Regions from separate parts of the Pseudomonas sp. UTLPPB19802 genome, predicted to be linked through region 3. Evidence: riboswitches for the same ligand, from Rfam matches in the RefSeq annotation. Region 3 holds a riboswitch; each other region holds the start of a gene.
What was found. A riboswitch is a leader RNA that binds a small molecule or an ion and turns the genes downstream of it on or off. The one in region 3 is predicted to bind cobalamin.
Positions count from the first base shown of each region.

Region 1: linked by a shared signal. The riboswitch ahead of cobO (cob(I)yrinic acid a,c-diamide adenosyltransferase) and the one ahead of AC6I6U_RS22380 (ABC transporter substrate-binding protein) in region 3 are both predicted to bind cobalamin.
Region 2: linked by a shared signal. The riboswitch ahead of cobW (cobalamin biosynthesis protein CobW) and the one ahead of AC6I6U_RS22380 (ABC transporter substrate-binding protein) in region 3 are both predicted to bind cobalamin.
Region 4: linked by a shared signal. The riboswitch ahead of AC6I6U_RS19545 (CbtB domain-containing protein) and the one ahead of AC6I6U_RS22380 (ABC transporter substrate-binding protein) in region 3 are both predicted to bind cobalamin.

Region 1 is NZ_AP048545.1:6,704,927-6,709,510, reverse strand. Features, by position in the region: gene AC6I6U_RS29520 (class I SAM-dependent methyltransferase) at 1-625, shown strand, start outside; gene AC6I6U_RS29515 (PQQ-dependent sugar dehydrogenase) at 638-1,951, opposite strand; cobalamin riboswitch at 2,244-2,463, shown strand; gene cobO (cob(I)yrinic acid a,c-diamide adenosyltransferase) at 2,547-3,158, shown strand; gene AC6I6U_RS29505 (cobyrinic acid a,c-diamide synthase CobB) at 3,155-4,543, shown strand; gene bluB (5,6-dimethylbenzimidazole synthase) at 4,540-4,584, shown strand, end outside.
Region 2 is NZ_AP048545.1:4,091,654-4,096,237, reverse strand. Features, by position in the region: gene cobN (cobaltochelatase subunit CobN) at 1-911, opposite strand, end outside; gene cobW (cobalamin biosynthesis protein CobW) at 916-1,983, opposite strand; cobalamin riboswitch at 2,084-2,291, opposite strand; gene AC6I6U_RS18135 (glycosyltransferase) at 2,384-3,673, shown strand; gene AC6I6U_RS18130 (glycoside hydrolase) at 3,677-4,584, opposite strand, start outside.
Region 3 is NZ_AP048545.1:5,197,851-5,202,434, forward strand. Features, by position in the region: gene AC6I6U_RS22370 (ABC transporter ATP-binding protein) at 1-677, opposite strand, end outside; gene AC6I6U_RS22375 (FecCD family ABC transporter permease) at 674-1,693, opposite strand; gene AC6I6U_RS22380 (ABC transporter substrate-binding protein) at 1,690-2,700, opposite strand; cobalamin riboswitch at 2,820-3,021, opposite strand; gene AC6I6U_RS22385 (DUF6124 family protein) at 3,439-3,843, shown strand; gene AC6I6U_RS22390 (DUF3144 domain-containing protein) at 4,371-4,584, opposite strand, start outside.
Region 4 is NZ_AP048545.1:4,536,505-4,541,088, reverse strand. Features, by position in the region: gene AC6I6U_RS19565 (NUDIX hydrolase) at 1-362, opposite strand, end outside; gene cobM (precorrin-4 C(11)-methyltransferase) at 382-1,128, opposite strand; gene AC6I6U_RS19555 (cobalamin biosynthesis protein) at 1,248-1,673, opposite strand; gene AC6I6U_RS19550 (CbtA family protein) at 1,670-2,380, opposite strand; gene AC6I6U_RS19545 (CbtB domain-containing protein) at 2,391-2,576, opposite strand; cobalamin riboswitch at 2,672-2,895, opposite strand; gene AC6I6U_RS19540 (response regulator) at 3,028-3,384, opposite strand; gene AC6I6U_RS19535 (response regulator) at 3,637-4,584, shown strand, end outside.

The DNA of each region.
Region 1 (4,584 bases), 1.5 Mb from region 3:
TAGCTACCTGCTGGAGGTTTCCCTGCGCGAGACACCGCTCTTGCGGCGCCTGCGCGAGGAAACCCAGGCGCTGCCCATGGCACGCTGGCAGGTGGCGCCCGAACAGGGCCAGTTCCTTGCCTTGCTGGTGCGCCTGACCGGCGCCCGGCGTCTGCTCGAAGTGGGCACCTTTACCGGCTACAGCGCGCTGTGCATGGCCTCGGCGCTGCCGCAGGGCGGTTCGTTGCTGTGCTGCGACATTCCCGGCGACTACAACGCCACGGCGATGCGCTACTGGCGCGAGGCCGGATTGGAGCAATGCATCGAACTGCGCCTGGCGCCTGCCCTCGACACCCTGGCCGAACTGGAGCGCCAGGGGCAGGCTGGTTCCTTCGACCTGATCTTCATCGACGCCGACAAGGCCAACTACCCGCGCTACCTGGAGAGTGCACTGCATCTGCTGCGTGTCGGCGGCCTGGCGATTTTCGACAACACCCTATGGAGTGGCCGGGTGTTGGAGGTGGATGCGCAAAGCGAGGACACCCGGGCCATCCAGGCCCTGAATCGGGCCTTGAAGGATGACGCGCGGGTGGACCTGTCGTTGTTGCCGGTGGGGGATGGCCTGACGCTCTGTCGCAAGCGCTAGCTCGGGTCGAGGCTACTTGGCTGGCGAAACGCGCCAGATCTTGTTACCGACATCGTCCGCCACCAGCAGGTCGCCCTGACGGTCGATCACTACGCCCACCGGCCGGCCCATGGCATTTTCCTCCTTGTCGAGAAAACCGCTCAGTACGTCGATTGGCTGGCCATTGGGCTTACCGTTGGCAAAGGGTACGAAGATCACCTTGTAGCCGCTGTGGGGCTTGCGGTTCCATGAGCCGTGCTGGCCGATGAATGCGCCCTGGGTGAACGGTGCCGGCAGTCTGCTACCCTGGGCGAAGGTCAGTCCGAGGGAGGCGGTGTGAGGGCCGACGGCGTAGTCGGGGGCGATGGCCTTGGCCACCATGGCCGGGTCCGACGGTGATACCCGGACATCCACGTGTTGCCCGTAGTAGCTGTAGGGCCAGCCATAGAAAGCACCGTCCTTCACCGAGGTGATGTAGTCCGGTACCAAGTCACTGCCAATCGCGTCCCGCTCGTTGACCGCCGTCCATAGCGCTCCGCTCTGGGGTTCCCAGGCCAGGCCATTGGGGTTGCGCAAGCCGGAGGCGAAGATCCGCTGCTTGCCGCTCGCCGGGTCAACCTCCCAGATCGCCGCACGGCCCTGTTCCTTGTCCAGGCCGTTCTCACCGACGTTGCTGTTGGAACCGACGGTGACGTAGAGCCTGCTGCCGTCCCGGCTGGCGATGACGTTTTTGGTCCAGTGGTGGTTGAGGGTGCCGCCGGGCAGATCGACGACCTTCTGTGGCTGGGCCTTGATTGCGATTTCGCCCTCTTCGTAGTGAAAGCGCAGCAGGGCATCGGTGTCGGCCACATACAGGTCATTGCCCACCAATGTCATGCCGAACGGAGAGTTCAGGCCTTCGATGAAGGTCGTGCGTGTTTCCGCGATCCCATCGTGATTGGCATCGCGCAACAGGGTGATGCGATTCGCGCTGGGCACGCCGGCTCCGGCGCGATCCATGACCTTGTTTGCAATCCAGCCGCGCAGCCCCTGATTGTCATCGGGTCTGGAGGGGGCATTGCTCTCGGCGACCAGCACATCGCCATTGGGCAATACGTACAGCCAGCGTGGATGGTCGAGGTTTTCGGCGAATGCGTTGACCTGGGTTCCGCTGGCAGCCATGGGGCGGGTGCCTTCGGGCCAGCCGACGGCCGGGGCGATGTTGACTGTGGGAATCAGGGTCTTGTTCGGTTCCGGGAGCTTGGGCGATGGGCCGGTTCCATCGGACACAGACAGGCTGGAACTTTCGCCACAAGCAGCCAATCCGCTGGCAAGCAGAATGATCACGGCGTGTTTCTGCTGGAACATGTTGAATCTCCATTAATCCTTGTATTTGCCCAGCAGTAGATGGGGTGGATTGACGCAGGTTCAATCCCTCCTTTGGCGAGTTGCTCCTGGCCGCCTTGGAAATGGTCATCCGTCATGACAGGTATTCCCGGAGCTCGTTGGGCAGGGCCAGATATCCAGGGCCCCGGTGATGGGTTCGATGAGCAAGGCCGCCACGGCGTCGGCACCGACCTGGCCCATTTCGCCTGTTCATGTCCCGGTTCGCCGAGGTTGGCGGTCGGCTTCAATTGACGCTCCCCCCCCAACCCTCTAACCTTCGCGGTTTGTTTCAGGTGCTCTGTGGCGATCCGTCGACAGGGTGAAACAGGGAAGCCGGTGAGCCCTCAGGTAGGCGCGAGCCCGGCGCTGCCCCCGCAACGGTAAATGAGTCAAGACTGCGCTTTTTGCCACTGTGCCACTGGCACGGGAAGGCGCGCGGTCCCGCGTTCGCGCCGCTCATGAGTCCGGAGACCGGCCTGATCCATTCCACAGCGTCACGGCGGGCGATGCTGGACGGCTTCGGCCGTGCCTGTGTCTGCTCGCCGTTTGCCTTATCCAGCCCCAACGGAGAGCTGCCATGAACGAATCCCCCGATCGCGACGAACGCCACCTGGCGCGCATGCAGCGCAAGAAGGCGGTGATCGACGAGCGTATCGCCAACGCCCCGAATGAATGCGGCCTGCTGCTGGTGCTGACCGGCAACGGCAAGGGCAAGAGCAGCTCGGCCTTCGGCATGCTCGCCCGGGCCATGGGCCACGGCATGCAGTGCGGCGTGGTGCAGTTCATCAAGGGCCGCAACAGCACGGGAGAGGAGCTGTTTTTCCGCCGTTTCCCCGAGCAGGTGCGCTTTCACGTGATGGGCGAGGGCTTCACCTGGGAGACCCAGGACCGCCAGCGAGACATCGCGGCCGCCGAAGCTGCGTGGGCGGTCTCTCGGGAAATGCTCGCCAATCCGGACATCGGCCTGGTGGTACTGGATGAGCTGAACATCGCCCTCAAGCACGGTTATCTGGATCTGGACCAGGTGCTCAGCGACTTGCAAGCACGACCGCCGATGCAGCATGTGCTGGTCACCGGCCGCGGTGCCAAGCCGGAACTGATCGACCTGGCCGACACCGTCACCGAAATGGGCCTGCTCAAGCACGCGTTCCAGGCCGGGATCAAGGCGCAGAAAGGCATCGAACTATGAGTCAGCCGCGTCATTGCCCGGCGGTGCTGATCGCCGCGCCGGCTTCCGGCCAGGGCAAGACCACGGTGACGGCCGCGCTGGCGCGCCTGCACCGGAACCAAGGGCGCAAGGTCCGGGTGTTCAAGTGTGGCCCGGACTTTCTCGATCCGATGATTCACGAGCGTGCCAGCGGTGCGCCGGTGTACCAGCTCGACCTGTGGATGGTCGGTGCCGAGGAAAGTCGTCGGTTGCTCTGGGAGGCGGCGGGCGAGGCTGACCTGATCCTGATCGAAGGCGTCATGGGGCTGTTCGATGGAACGCCGTCGAGCGCCGATCTGGCGCGGCACTTCGGCGTGCCGGTGCTGGCGGTGATCGATGGCACGGCCATGGCCCAGACCTTTGGTGCCCTGGCCCTGGGCCTGGCGCGTTACCAGGCGGACCTGCCGTTTGCCGGGGTGTTGGCCAACCGGGTCGGCACCCCGCGGCATGCGCAATTGCTTGAAGGCAGCCTGACCGAAGGCCTGCGCTGGTATGGCGCACTCTCCCGCGAGACCGGGATCGAGCTGCCGAGCCGCCATCTCGGGCTGGTCCAGGCCAGCGAACTGAATGATCTGGACCGCCGCCTCGATGTTGCGGCCGAGGCCCTGGGGGCCAGTTGCGAAGTCGCCTTGCCGCCGGCGGTCGAGTTCGCAGCACCGCAGGTCGTCTCCATCGAGCCGCTGTTGGCCGGAGTACGTATCGCGGTCGCCCACGACGAGGCGTTCGCTTTCATCTATGGCGCCAACCTGGATCTGTTGCGGACATTGGGCGCTGAGCTGAGCTTCTTCTCGCCGATTCACGATCACGGGCTGCCGGACGCCGATAGTCTGTACCTGCCGGGTGGTTACCCGGAGCTGCACCATCTGACACTGACGCAGAACCAGCTGATGTTGGCGGCGATCCGTGCGCACCATGCCGCAGGCAAGCCGCTGCTCGCCGAATGCGGCGGCATGCTTTACCTGCTCGATGCGTTGACCGACGTCGACGGCCAGCGTGCCGAACTGCTTGGCCTGCTGGCCGGCGAGGCGGTGATGCAGAAGCGCCTGGCGGCCCTGGCCTTGCAGACCGTGGAACTGCCGGAAGGCGTGCTGCGTGGGCATACCTATCACCACTCGTTGACCAGCACCGAGCTGACGCCGATTGCCCGTGGGCTGAGCCCCAATGGCGGGCGCGGGGCAGAGGCGGTCTACCGTGTGGGGCGCACGACTGCCTCCTACGTGCATTTCTATTTTCCGTCCAATCCCCGGGCGGTTGCCGCGCTGTTGGCACCGCAGTCGGTGGATTGCTCTCCTGATCATGCCAAGGCCGGCGGTTTCGATGTGGACGCAGGCTTGCCGGGATGCCGGGCCACTGCGAAGAGGCAATGACAGACAAGGTTTTTTCCCTAGAGGAGCGCGAGGCAATCTAC
Region 2 (4,584 bases), 1.1 Mb from region 3:
TCGCTGGCTTGCCAGCCGGGCTCGTTGTCCTGGGCGCAGATCGCCTGGATCACCGGGATGTCACGACGGAACGGTCGCAGGTGCGGAGCCTCGGGCGTCGACTGGGCAAAGCCGGTGGTGTTGAGGATCACCGCCGCCGCCACCTCGTCCAGCCAGTCCTCGACCACCGCCAGGCAACCTGGCTCCTTGAGACTGGCCACGGCGATCGGCAACGGGTTCAGCCCGGCCGCCTGCAAACGCTGGCAGAACACATCGACAAAGGCGGTGTTGGCCGCCTGCAGGTGCGAGCGATAGAACAGCAGCGCCGCCACCGGCCAGTCGGCCTGCCAGTTGCTGCGCCAATCAGCCAGTTGTGCATCGACCACGCGCGGGTGGTAGATCGCCGTGCGCGGCAGCGCCCGAGGCGCCTGCCAGGGGTAGTCACGCCCCAGCCAGCGGCTGGCCAGGCAATTGAACAACTGCAGGGCATTGCCCAGGCCGCCCTGGCGCAGGAAGTGCCAGAGCCGTTCGGCTTCAGCCGCCGGGACGTTACCCAGGGCGCTCAGTTCCGGGTCGGGACGGTCGTCGCCCGGCACCAGGATCAGCGTCACGCCGCGCTCGGCCAGTTGCACCAGACGCTCGATGCCGTAACGCCAATAGCCGATACCGCCGTGCAACGACAGCAGGATCACCTTGGCGTGTTGCAGCACCTGGTCGACATAGAGGTCGACCGAGGCATGATTCTGGACCTGCATCGGGTTGGCCAGGCGCAGGCTCGGATAATCGTCCGGCAGTTGCTGCGCCGCTTCGGCGAGCAATGCCAGGCTGGAGTCGCCGCTGCACAGGATCACCAGCTCGGCGGGGGTTTGTCCAAGGTCGGCGATGTTGTCATCCGACACGAAACCGCCGGGCTGGGTCCTGAGCAGATGCATGGGGTCAGGCCGTCAGCGCGGTGCGCAGCGTCGATTCGAGCAGGGCTGCATCCAGTTCCTGGCCAATCAGTACCAGGCGGGTGACGCGCGGCTCATCGGCGCCCCAGGCGCGGTCGAAGTGCTTGTCGAAACGGGTGCCCACGCCCTGGATCAGCAGGCGCATCGGCTTGTTCGGGATCGCCGCAAAGCCCTTGACCCGCAGGATGCCGTGCTTGACCACCAGTTGCGTCAGGGCATCGAGCAGCAGGCTTTCGTCGGCTTGCGGCAGGTCGATGGAGATCGAATCAAAGGCGTCGTGATCGTGGTCGTCATGATCATCGCCGTCATGGTGGTGGTCATGGTGGCTGTGGCGACCATCAATGTGCTCCTCGGAGCCGGCACCGATACCCAGCAGGACGTCCAGCGGCAGGCGACCGCTGCTGGCCTCGATGACTTTCACCGCTGGCGGCAGTTCCTCGGCCACTTCCAGACGGACCCTGGCCAGGTCTTCCGGGGCGATCAGGTCGGTCTTGTTGAGAATCACCAGGTCGGCGCTGGACAGTTGGTCGGCGAACAATTCATGCAGCGGCGACTCGTGATCCAGGTTCGGGTCGAGCTTGCGCTGGGCGTCCACCTGGTCGGGGAACGCGGCGAAGGTGCCGGCGGCCACTGCCGGGCTGTCGACCACGGTGATCACCGCATCGACGGTGCAGGCACTGCGGATTTCCGGCCACTGGAAAGCCTGGACCAGCGGCTTGGGCAGCGCCAGGCCAGAGGTTTCGATGAGGATGTGGTCAAGATCGCCGCGACGCGCCACCAGTTCGCGCATCACCGGGAAGAACTCTTCCTGCACGGTGCAGCACAGGCAGCCGTTGGCCAGTTCGAACACGCGGCCTACCGCCTCTTCCTCGGTGCACCCGATGGAGCACTGCTTGAGGATCTCGCCGTCGATGCCCAGCTCGCCGAACTCGTTGACGATCACTGCGATACGGCGGCCCTGGGCGTTGTCCAGCATATGCCGCAGCAAGGTGGTCTTGCCCGAGCCGAGGAAGCCGGTGACGATGGTGACGGGAAGCTTGGCCAGTGTTTTCATCGGGATGCCCCTTGGCAAAAATAGCGGGCATGCGGGACGAGAACCGCCGCCCGGAACAGGCGCGGGTATGTTCGCCACCGGATCACCCCGCCCGGTTTAAGTGAAATTCTGTCACGAGGCAGGTCTCCTGGCTTGCGGCCGGGTGTTCGGCAGTCGCTCGATCACCGGGTCTTGCGCCTTCCCACCCCGAGGGGCAGTGGCCAGGCAAGACACTCGTACCGCTTACAGTTGCGGGGGCAGCCGCGGCTTGCCGCGTTCCCATCTTAGCTTCGACCAGACGCCGAAGAACCTCGAACCTGCAAGGCTACGCAGTGCGCGCAGGCAGGTCAATCTCGACGGCCGCTGTGGTTTAATTGCGCCCCCTTTCTCCCGCCCTGCCCGTTTCAAGGAATCGCCGCCCATGAGTGCCACCGACACCACCACCGTCCTGGTCATCGGTTATGTCTGGCCCGAACCTCGCTCCTCGGCGGCCGGCGGGCACATGATGCAGATTCTCGAAAGCTTCCTCGAGGCCGGCTGGCGCATCACCTTCGCCAGCCCTGCCAGTGTCGGTGAACACAAGGCCGACCTGCTCAGCCTGGGCATCGACGAACAGGCCATCGAGCTCAACGACAGCAGTTTCGACACCTTCATCAGCGCCCTGCAGCCGCATGTGGTGCTGTTCGACCGGTTCATGATGGAGGAGCAGTTCGGCTGGCGGGTCGAGAAGCACTGCCCCGGTGCCCTCCGCGTACTGGAAACCTCGGACCTGCAAAGCCTGCGCGACGCCCGCCAGCAGCAACTCAAGGAACGCCTGAAAGTCGACCAGGACCCGAATGACTTCAGCGGGCTGTTCGCTCCCGACCTCCCCGAAGTCTTCCAGCAGATGAGCGACACCGACCAGGCCCAGCGGGAAATCGCGGCGATCTACCGCTCGGACCTGAGCCTGATGATTTCCGACGTCGAGATCCGCCTGCTGACCGAGCAGTTCCGGCTACCGCCAGCGTTGCTGCACTGGTGCCCGTTGATGGTCGACCAGCCGGACACGTTCCGGGCCTTCGAGGAGCGCGCGCATTTTCTCAGCATCGGCAACTTCCGCCACGCACCGAACTGGGATGCGGTGCTCTGGATGAAAACCACCGTCTGGCCGCTGATCCGCCAACAACTGCCCAGCGCGCAACTGCATGTCTACGGCGCCTACACGCCGCCCAAGGCCACCGCGCTGCACAACCCGGCCCAGGGCTTTCACGTGCAGAACTGGGCCGAAGACGCCCTGCAGGTGATGAGCGCGGCGCGGATCTGCCTGGCACCGCTGCGTTTCGGCGCCGGAATCAAGGGCAAGCTCGCCGATGCCATGCTCTGTGGTACCCCGAATGTCACCACGCCGATCGGCGCCGAAGCCATGCAGGGTGCCTTGCCCTGGCCGGGCGCCATCGAAACCAGCGCCGAGGCCCTGGCGCGCTCCGCCGTCCGGCTGTACCAGGACCCGTTGGCCTGGCAACAGGCCCAGGTTGATGGGCGGGCGTTGCTGGCTGCCCGCTACGACCGGCGCCAGCACAGCCCGGCGCTGGTGGAACGTATCCAGCAGACGCGGCAACAATTGACCGAGCATCGGCGCAACAACTTCACCGGCGCAATGCTGCGCCACCATCACCACAAGAGTACCCAGTACATGGCCCAGTGGATCGAGGCGAAGAACCGCAAGCCCTGAGGTTCAGGCGGATGACGGGAACAGCCTGGCCACCTCGATCAGTTGCAGAACCTTGCCCGGTGCCAGGACCAGCGCCGAACGCGGTGGCAACAGCCGCCCCTCCGGCGAGCGGGCGGTTTTCCTGGAGAAGTTCACCGTAATCAACGTGCCGTCGCTGAACGAGGCGCGCTGCACCTGGCGATCCTGCGAAAGCACCTGGAAATCGCTCATGCGCTCGGTGAACAGTCGTTCGTGCAACGGCCGGAACACCTTGTCATAGGCGCGAATGAACGGCAGGTCGCGCGCCAGTACCTGGTCATTGAGGTGATACAGCGGCGGCACCATGTACAGCAGTTGCAGGAGCGCCGTGGTTTCCTTCTCGCTGGAAAACTTCAGCGAGCCATATTCCCAGTGGTGGGTGCTGACCAGGCTGTCGTGGAACACCAGTTGATACAGCGGCAGGCGAAACTGCGCCGAAGTCACGAAACGGGCAATCGAAGGCTTGAGTGGCACCGGCTTGAAATACAGGTCCGGGTTTTCCGGCGGCCAATAGCCGCCACGGTAGAAAGGCGATTGCTTGTTCTTGCCGATATCCGGGTCCATCCAGGCAAACGGCTGGGTGGCGATACCATGGCTGTAGGCGATGCCAGGCACGTAGAAGGCGATGCCGCCCTCGCTGCCCGTCACCAGGCCCAGCTCGCGAGTGGGGTATTGCAGCCGGCGCCAGCGCGCTTCGGCATCCTCGCGCTCGCTGGTTTCCCATCCCGGCGTGTAGTCCTTCAGTTCGGGACCGGCGGCATCGACATCGAGAAAATAGCTGTTCAGCCGGGCCCCACGTGCCACCGCGGCGATACGCCGCTGCGCGTAGGGCTCGACGGCCCGCGAATTGACATACACGCCCCGGCCATTGAACCCGCGGACCTTTTCGCCCC
Region 3 (4,584 bases):
TTGCCCAGGGCCACCAGCCGGCCTCGGTCGAGGATCGCCAGGCGGTCGCAGGTCAGGGCCTGGTTGAGATCATGCAGGGCCACCAGGGTGGTCACCGGCAAGGCTTGCACCTGGCGCAGCAGGCTCAGTTGATGCTGGATGTCCAGGTGGTTGGTCGGTTCGTCGAGCAGCAGCACCTGCGGGCGCTGCGCCAAGGCCCGGGCAATGTGCGCCCGCTGGCGCTCGCCCCCCGAAAGCGCGTGCCACTGACGATCACGCAGGTGCAGCGCGTCGGTGTCGGCCAGGGCCTGGTCGACGATCGCGCGGTCCTGCGCGGAGAACGGGGCCAGGGCCGACAGCCAAGGGGTCCGGCCAAGGGCGACAGCGTCGAAGACGCTGATGGCGTCGCCCGTGTCGGCCTGTTGCTCGACCAGCGCCAGCTTCTGTGCAACGTGTCGCCGAGACAACCGGGCCATCGGTTCGCCGAGCAACTGCACCGTGCCTTGGCTTGGCGTGCGCAGGCCGGCCAGCAGCTTGAGCAGGCTCGACTTGCCCGAGCCATTGGGACCGACGATGCCCAGGGTCTCGCCGGGAAACGCTGTCAGGTCGACATCCCGCAGCACATCGTGGCCGGCCAGGCGCAGGCCGAGGCCGTGGCAGGACAGCGGTGCAACATCCGTTGCCGTCATGACCGTCATGGGCGCCTCCTGCGGCTGACCAGGATCAGCGCGAACACTGGGGCGCCGATCAGCGCAGTCACCACGCCAACTGGAATCACCTGCCCCGGAATCAGGATGCGCGAGCAGATATCCGCCAGCACCAGGAACAACGCCCCACCCAGGGCGCTGGCGGGCAGCAGCCGGGCGTGACCGGGGCCCAGCAGCAGGCGCAAGGCATGCGGAATCACCAGCCCGACGAAACCGATCGCCCCAACGATCGATACCATCACCGCCGTCACCAGCGAAGCACAACTGATCAGCAGCAGTTGGGTACGCCGCACCGGAATACCCAGGGAAGCCGCCGAATCCGCGCCGAAGGTGAAAGCGTCCAGCGCGCGCCGATGCCACAGGCAGACCAGCAATCCCACCAGGGCCACCGGCACTGCCAGCCACACCGATGGCCAACGCACACCGCTGAGATTGCCCAACAGCCAGAACAGAATGCCGCGAGCCTGCTCGGCGGTGGCCGACTTGGTCACCAGGAAGGCCGTCAACGCATTGAACAACTGCGAACCGGCAATACCGGCCAGGATCACCTGGGCATTATTGCTGCTCGCCCCCACCGCACGGGACAGCAACAGCACCAGGCCGAACGCGCACAGCGCGCCGATGAAGGCCCCGCCAGACAGCGACAGCGCCGCCCCACCAAGGCCCAGCAGCCCCACCGCCACCGCGCCGGTCGACGCACCCGCCGAGAGCCCCAGCAGGTAAGGCTCGGCCAACGGGTTGCGCAGCAGCGCCTGGAGCATCACCCCACAGGTCGCCAGCCCAGCACCGCAGGCGGCAGCGACCAGTGTGCGGGTCAGCCGGTAGTTCCAGACGATGCCCGAGTCGATCGGCTCGACCGGATAGCCGGCCTGCCACAACTGGTTGGCCAGCACCTGATAGATCAGGCGCGGCGACAGGCTGGTTTCACCGATGGCAATCCCAGCCAGCAGGGCCGCGAACAAGGCGACCAAGGCCAGCAGGCTGTAGGGCAGCAGGCGCGTGTTCACTCTGGGGCTTTACCGGTGGCAATGGCGGTGGACAGGGTTTCCAGGCCACGGAACAGGCGAATTCCGGCCTGCATGGCATCAGCATCGAGGATGATGATGCGGTTGTTCTTCACCACGTCCATGTTCTTGGCGACCGGGTCGCTGCGCAGGAATTCGAGCTTCTTGCGGTAGTCGTCCGCCGGGAAGCGACGCCGGTCCATGCGGGCGATGATCAGCCAGGTCGGGTTGGCCTTGGCCAGGGTTTCCCAACCCACGGTCGGCCACTCTTCGTGGGACTCGACCACGTTGCGCACGCCCAGGGTCTGCAGCATGAAATCAGCAACGCCCTGGCGACCGGCCACGTAGGGATCGATGGCCAGGTCGGCGCTGGAGAACCAGAACAACGCGCTGGTGTTGGACAGGTCCTTGCCGGCCAACTGCTTCTTCGCCTTGTCGAGACGCGCCTGCAGGTCGGCATTGAGCGCCGCACCACGATCCTGCACATCGAAGATCGTCGCCAGTTGGCTGACGCTCTTGTAGATGCTGTCGACCTTGAACGGCTGCATCCGGGTGCCGTCGGCACCCACCAGATTGTCCTTGCCTTCGCAGTCCGAAGGCAGCAGGTAGGTGGGGATCTTCAGTTCGTTGAACTGCTCACGGGTACCGACCACGCCCTGGGGCCCGACCATCCACTCGAACTGCACCGTCACCAGTTGCGGACGCTTGCCCACCACCGCTTCGAAGCTCGGATCGTTGTCGGCCAGGCGCTCGACCTTGTCGTTCTGCACCTTGAACTCCGGCAGCACGTTGTTGAACCACAATGAAGTACCGACCAGCTTGTCGCCCAGCCCCATGGCATACAGCATCTCGGTGCCGGCCTGGCCAATGGTGACCGCGCGCTCGGGAGCCTTCGCGAAGGTTTGCGGCACACCACAGTTTTCCACGGTGAGCGGGTATTGGGTGGCGGCAGCCTGGGCCAGGCCGGTGAGCGAGAGGCCAGCGAGCAAGGTGGCGAAACGAGGCAGCATGGTGAGCGATCTCCTGTCGGGCAGAACACGAAGTGAACGCATGGACAGGCATCGCCGCCCTGGCACGACGTCCGGGGCAGCCCTTCACAGGGGAGATGGCCATCCCGGACACCCCGCCGGTTGGTAAATGTAGGCCGGCAGGTCTCCTGACTGGTGCGTCCTGGCCCGCCTCCGGCCTTCCCGAATCACATGGACCCAGTGGCATCGTTGGAGCGGGCTCGGCACCTACAGTTGCGGGGGCAGTTCCGTTTGGCCAACCGGGGTCGGAGGCCTGGGATTCCCTATTATTTCCGAGTGGAAACCGGCGGGCGGCATGGTAGACCATCAAATTGCCGTTGGGAACGCATAAGAACCGCTCTCATCAGCTGCGGGCCACTGCCACAACGTTCTACAGCGCTCATTTCTCGACCGATTCGAGAATAATTCAGGACTTTTAGCGGATTTTTCCTACAGATTTCCCGTTGATTCACTTGATCACGAAGCCTAATGTTTTCGCGTTGCTGCCAATTCAGCAACCGGGCTTGGACACCCGTTTTTTTTTGGAAGAAGAAGTCGCACAATGCCGCGCGAACGGCACTTTTGTGTCCGCTCTATGGCGGACCGTGCGCGGGACACTCCTCGGGGTGTGCCGGGTTTCTTCTTCCCCGGTTGTCCAAACCTGCGCACGGTTCGCCACCCTTTCGCTTGGACACGAAAGATGGCGCGCTTCCAAAGGTGTTACTGAAGAAGAGCTTGCCGATGACCAAGAAAATCACGCCCGACCCACCACCCTGCCGCACTTCAAGTCCGACTGAAAAAAGCGACTTCCTGCGCAGCGCCATGTACAGCGCCCTGGACCAGATCAACTCGGACCCACCACCGCCTGATCCACTCGATACCCTCGCCACAAGCGCCTTCAACATCGGCAGCGACTCAGCCAGCAAGCCTGCGCTCTTTGCCATTCAGCCAGGCGTCCCGGCCAAGGTGGCGTTGGCCCATGTCTCGGACCTGCTCCGGACTGCCGAACTGAACGCCGACGAAATCGGCCCGCGCCTGGAAGACGTTGACCGTGACCTGTTCAGGGGAGTGCTGCAATCGCTGGAACTGTCGCGAGCGATCGTGGACTCGCTGTTGGCGGCGCCCCCACTGCCCGCCTCGACCTGAAGTGAGCAGCGCTTCAAAATGGAGGGATGGAGGGTGTGCCTTGAAGGCTTTTAGTGATTTCACGGGCCTCTTCGCGGCGGTGCGGCGTCCCGACAAGCCCGCTCCTACAGGTGTTGTGTCGTACACCAGAATGGGGCCTGGCGCAGGCATCGGAGTGGGCTTGCCTGCGAAGCATTTGCTTTTTGATCTTGATCTTGCCTTTGCTTTTGATCCACCGGCCCCGCCCAGCAGGCTGAGTGGAGGTTCTGTTTCGAGAGACGCCCGGCAGGGAAGCCGGGCGAGCCGTGTTGGGCCATGGATGGCCCATCGCGGCGTGCTCTCGAAACAGAACCGGAACGAAGGAACCCTCGCGTAGCGAGGGCCGAATGGAGGGGCAAGCGTTTTTTGGTTACTTTTTTTCGCGTCTGAAAAAAAGTAACTCGCCGTAAGGGCGAAACCACTACCCCAGCCAACCGCGCAAACGGATATGTACACCTACAACCGCAATCGCACACAGGCAAACAGCAGGTTAAACGCCCCTCGATAACTCAGCCCTGCCTCCCCCCCATGTACAGCTCAAAATTCTTGATATGATCATCAAGGTTATCCTCAAGCATCAACCGATACTGATCACAAAAATACTTGAGCATCGCCTCCCGCGCCCCGGCCATCTCCTCCCCCGACTTGAAGCTGCGCGCACTGACCCAGGCATTGAACCGAGTCGTACCAAACATCATCGAAGCATTGACCTTGCCAAAATTC
Region 4 (4,584 bases), 660 kb from region 3:
TGCTCCAGGTACTCGGCAATCGGCATCATTCGCCAATACTGGCCCTCATCGCCGAAACGAATTGCCTCGATTTCCGCCATGCTCAGTTGCCCCACCAGGAACCACGAATGGCTGCCCGGCTGCGTCACGCTGGGATAGCGCCGAGTCCACTCGATGCGTTCGGCGCCGATCCGCAGGGAAAACTCCTCATCCAGCTCCCGCAACGCACACTCGCTCGGGCTTTCTTCTCCTTCACGGCCACCGCCGGCAAAGTCCCAGTGGCCGGGGTAGGGGATGCTGTCTTTCATGTCACGCAGATAGGTCAGCAACTGGTCGCCGCAGAGCAATGCCAGCTTGGCCCCGGAAAATGCCTGTTCGGACATGGATCGCTGCTCCTTTGGTTCAGGGTCGATAGAGATGGGCATGGCCAGCCCGGTATAGCGACGATTCGCTGAAGTGATCACTGCCCAGCACCCGTCCCACAAGAATCAGCGCAGTGCGCCGAAACCCCTTGGCCTCGACCTTGGCCTGGATATCCGCCAGCGTGCCCAGCACCCAGTCCTGGTCAGGCCAGGTGGCGCGATGGATTACCGCAATCGGGCAGTCCGCGCCGTAGTGGGGTGTCAGTTCCTCGACGATTTTCGCCAGATGATTGACTCCCAGGTGAATCGCCATGGTCGCCTTGTGCCGGGCCAGGTCGCCCAGTTCCTCGCCGGCGGGCATCGCGGTCTTGTCGGCATAACGGGTCAGGATCACGCTCTGGGAAATGTCCGGCAGCGTCAGTTCGGCTCCGAGCAGGGCGGCGCAGGCCGCGGTAGCCGTGACGCCGGGAATGATTTCATAACCGATGCCCAGTTCACGCAAATGGCGGATCTGCTCACCGATGGCACCGTACAGTGAAGGGTCCCCGGAGTGCACCCGGGCGACATCCTGTCCGCGGGCGTCGGCTGTCTTGATCAACTCGATGATCTGTTCCAGGTGCAGCTCGGCACTGTTGATCACCTGGTCGGCGCGGTGGCCGTCCAGCACTGCCATGGGTACCAGGGAGCCGGCGTAGATGATGACCGGGCAACGGCGAATCAGTCGCTGGCCCTTGACGGTGATGAGTTCCGGATCGCCGGGCCCGGCACCGATGAAATAGACGGTCATAAGCTTCTCTGAGCGGGATTTGCGCAAGGTCGTGCGTGCCAGTCACTCGGTACTCACCTGATGGTTTTCAGGTGCGGAGTCTGGGCCTACATGAATAACGCTCATGCAGGAAAGGGTGATTATCGAGGGTTTTGTCCTGTCCAGGCCAGCGCAAAGGTGGCCTGAGGGTGTTTCTGTCGTGAAATCAGCAGGCTTGCCGGTTCCTGGCCCAGCTGTTCGGCCAGGGCCAGCGCGGCACTTTCGGCGATACCATGGCAGCCGGTATGGGCGAATACCTGGCTGGAACGATGAGTCAGCCGTGGCTCGTAAGGTTGCAGCGCGGCGGCACTGAAGAACACCAGTGGTAGTTTCAGGTACCGGGCCAGCTCAAGCAGTCCCGGTTCACTGTGTTTGCCGTCGATGCTGGCCAGGCCCGAGATGTTCGCCGGGTCGATTCGGTGAGCCAGCAGGGCGTCTTCCAGCAACCCCAGCAGGATCGATGCCTCGCAACCTTGCCGGCAGCCGAAACCAACCGCGAGGGTTGGTTTCGTGTGGGGTGTTGTCATGCCGGGTATTGGCCGTCTTGTCTGCGGCGGAACATCCAGGCACTGATCAGGCCCAGGGCCAGCCAGAACACGGCGTTGGTCAGTTGCGAGGCGATCTTGAATTGTGCTTCCAGTGCTTCCGGCGCCAGGCTGGAATGTACCTCGGGTTGGGGAGCGCCGATCACATGGGGCACCACGACGATCGCCACGCCCAGCAACTTGATCGCCCAGTGCCGGCCAAACACCACCAGGGCGATAGCCACGGCGGTGGACGCCGCGGTGCTGGCCCACCAGATTTGCCGTTGCAACAAGTCTGCGGCGGCGGTGCCGGGCAGTTCCGGTGGCAGTCCGAGGGTCGGTGCCAGGCAGAAGGTTGCGTAGCCGGCCAGGCCCCAGAGCAGTCCCTGGGACGCGCGATTGGGCGCACGCAGGGTATAGAGCCCGGCTAGCATCAGGGCGAAACCGACCGCCACCACCAGGTTGCCGCCCGTTGTGGACAGCACGCGCTGCCAGCCATCTTCCGGTTCCCAGGCCTCTTCGTCGTGGCCCTCATGGCTGTGGCCGGCCATGGCCGTATCGGTGTGCTCGTGGCTCTCGCTGGCGGGGGCTTTTTCATAGGTCTCCGCCTGGAGAATCAACGGCGCGACCCAGAAACTTTGCAGCAAGGTCAGCAGCAGGGCGGCCAGCAGTCCGCTGAAACCGGCGGTTTGGGCAATACGCTTGATCATGGCCGGGTTCTCAGTGGCACGGGAAGGCAGCGCTGTGGCGCGTGTCGTGGGCGGCGTTGTGAACGGCGTCGATGTGCGAGAAGCCGGCGAAATACACCAGCAGGGCGCCCAGTACGCTGGCACCGATGGCGGCGACAAGGCGTTGGCTGCGGGTCGATGTAGCGGCGTTGGAATGGCTGGCGGTGGTAACGGACATGGCGCTTCCCTCTGGATTTTCAGCGGGCGGCCAAGCGCAGAAAAACCTCGCGGGTCGGGCCCGGAGGTTTCAACAGCGCCTGCCCACCGCAGGTTTGTCATTCGATTTTCCGGGCCGGTCTCCGGGCTCGCGAGGGGTTCCAGCCTGGCTCGAACCTTCCAGCATCACCTTCCCATGCCGAATGGCACAGTGGATCTGACGCTTCTCTCGCTTACCGTTGCGGGGGCAGCACCGGACTGGTCAAGCGTGATGAAGCATCCGCCGACGCACCGGTTTCCCGTTTCACCCTGTGAAGGGCACCCAGAACAGACGCGTAGGAAAACATGCCGTCGGCCGATGCGTCAACCGCGTCGACCGGTGCGTCGATGCTGGCTGAAGGCTTGGCAATGTCCAGCAGGCAGCTCAACTTAAAGTGAATTCTAGAAATATAAATATCAGTTAAAACATGGAGTTATATGATGCTTTTTATCTTGTTTCTAAGTTGGTCGATCGAAAACGGCTTGCCGATCACCTGCATGCCCGCAGGCACCTCAATGCTTTCGGCGTAGCCGCTGGCGAATAGCACCGACAGTTCTGGGCGGACCTGCCGTGCGCTCCTTGCCAGGTCACGGCCATCCATGCCCGGTAGTCCGACGTCGGTCATCAGCAGGTCGATGCTCGTCGCCCGGTTGTTGAGTATTTCCAGGGCCGAGTCGCTGTCGCTGGCCTCCAGCACATTGAATTCCAGCTCCTCGAGCACGTCGACGATCAGCATGCGGACAATGGCATCGTCTTCGACGACGAGGATGGTGGAACTGGCTGCACACATAGGATGGTCTTCCGGGAAAATGAACGCGGGGTAGGCAGGGCTGCCTGTCTTTGCATTGGTAAGCGGCCGAGCGGCACAAGTTCTGCTTCTTATACAAAAAAAGTCTGCTGTATAAGCGTTGAGGATAGCGGGTCTGGTTGATGCTGGGCAGTGCACAGCCGGAAAATGCCTTCTACGCTGTGAGAAAAATGAATCTTTTCCTCAGAATTACGGCAAAATCCTTAATTTTCAAGACTTCCTCCGGGGCCCGAAATGAATTCACCGTCTTCGGTTGATGAGCAAAGCTTCCGCAAACTTCTGAGTCGCAACATCAGTCTGCCCTTGGGCGTGGGTGTGCTCAGCGCAGTCTTCTTCGTTTCCCTGATCACCTATCTGCTGTCGGTGATCCAGTGGGTGCAACACACCGACCGGGTGATCAATAACGTCAACGAGGCGATGAAACTGTCCGTCGACCTGGAAACCGGCATGCGCGGTTTCCTGATCACCGGCGATGAGCATTTCCTCGACCCCTATGAAGTCGCCAAGCCGAAGATCGTTGCCGGGTTGCGCGGTTTGCAGGAGTTGGTGGCGGACAACCCGCAACAGGTCGACCGCTTCAGGCGTATCGAGGCCTTGCAGGACTCCTGGACCGAATATGCGCAGTCGATGATCGATCTGCAGCGCTCCAAGGGCGACTACCGCGAAGCGGTCAAGGCCGGACGTGGCAAGCGCCTGACCGATGAAATCCGCAGCGAATATGAAAATGCGATCGAGACCGAGCAGCAGCTGCGCCTGGCGCGCAACGACGATGTTCGGCGTACGACCCTCTGGACCATCGCCCTGTACCTGACCTTCGTGCTGGGCCTGAGCGCAGTTCTGGCTTATGTCGGAAGAAAGAATTTATTAGATCTTTCAGCGTCTTACAGCAAGAATCTCATGGCGCAACTGAAGAGTTCGGAGCACCTGGAAAAGCAGGCCTGGCTGCGTGACGGCCAGACCCGGTTGTCGGCGCAGATGCTCGGCCAACTGAGTCTCAGCCCGCTGGGCCGCAATGTCCTGCAGTTTTGTGCCAACTATCTGGGCAGTGCGGTCGCCGCTGCCTATGTCCGCGAGGAGCACGGTGGCTTCCGGCGCATTGCCTCCTATGGTTTTTCCCGTGAGCAGGAGCAGCATCGGCAGGATATCTTCACCGATGAAGGCGTGGTCGGGCAGGCTGCCAGC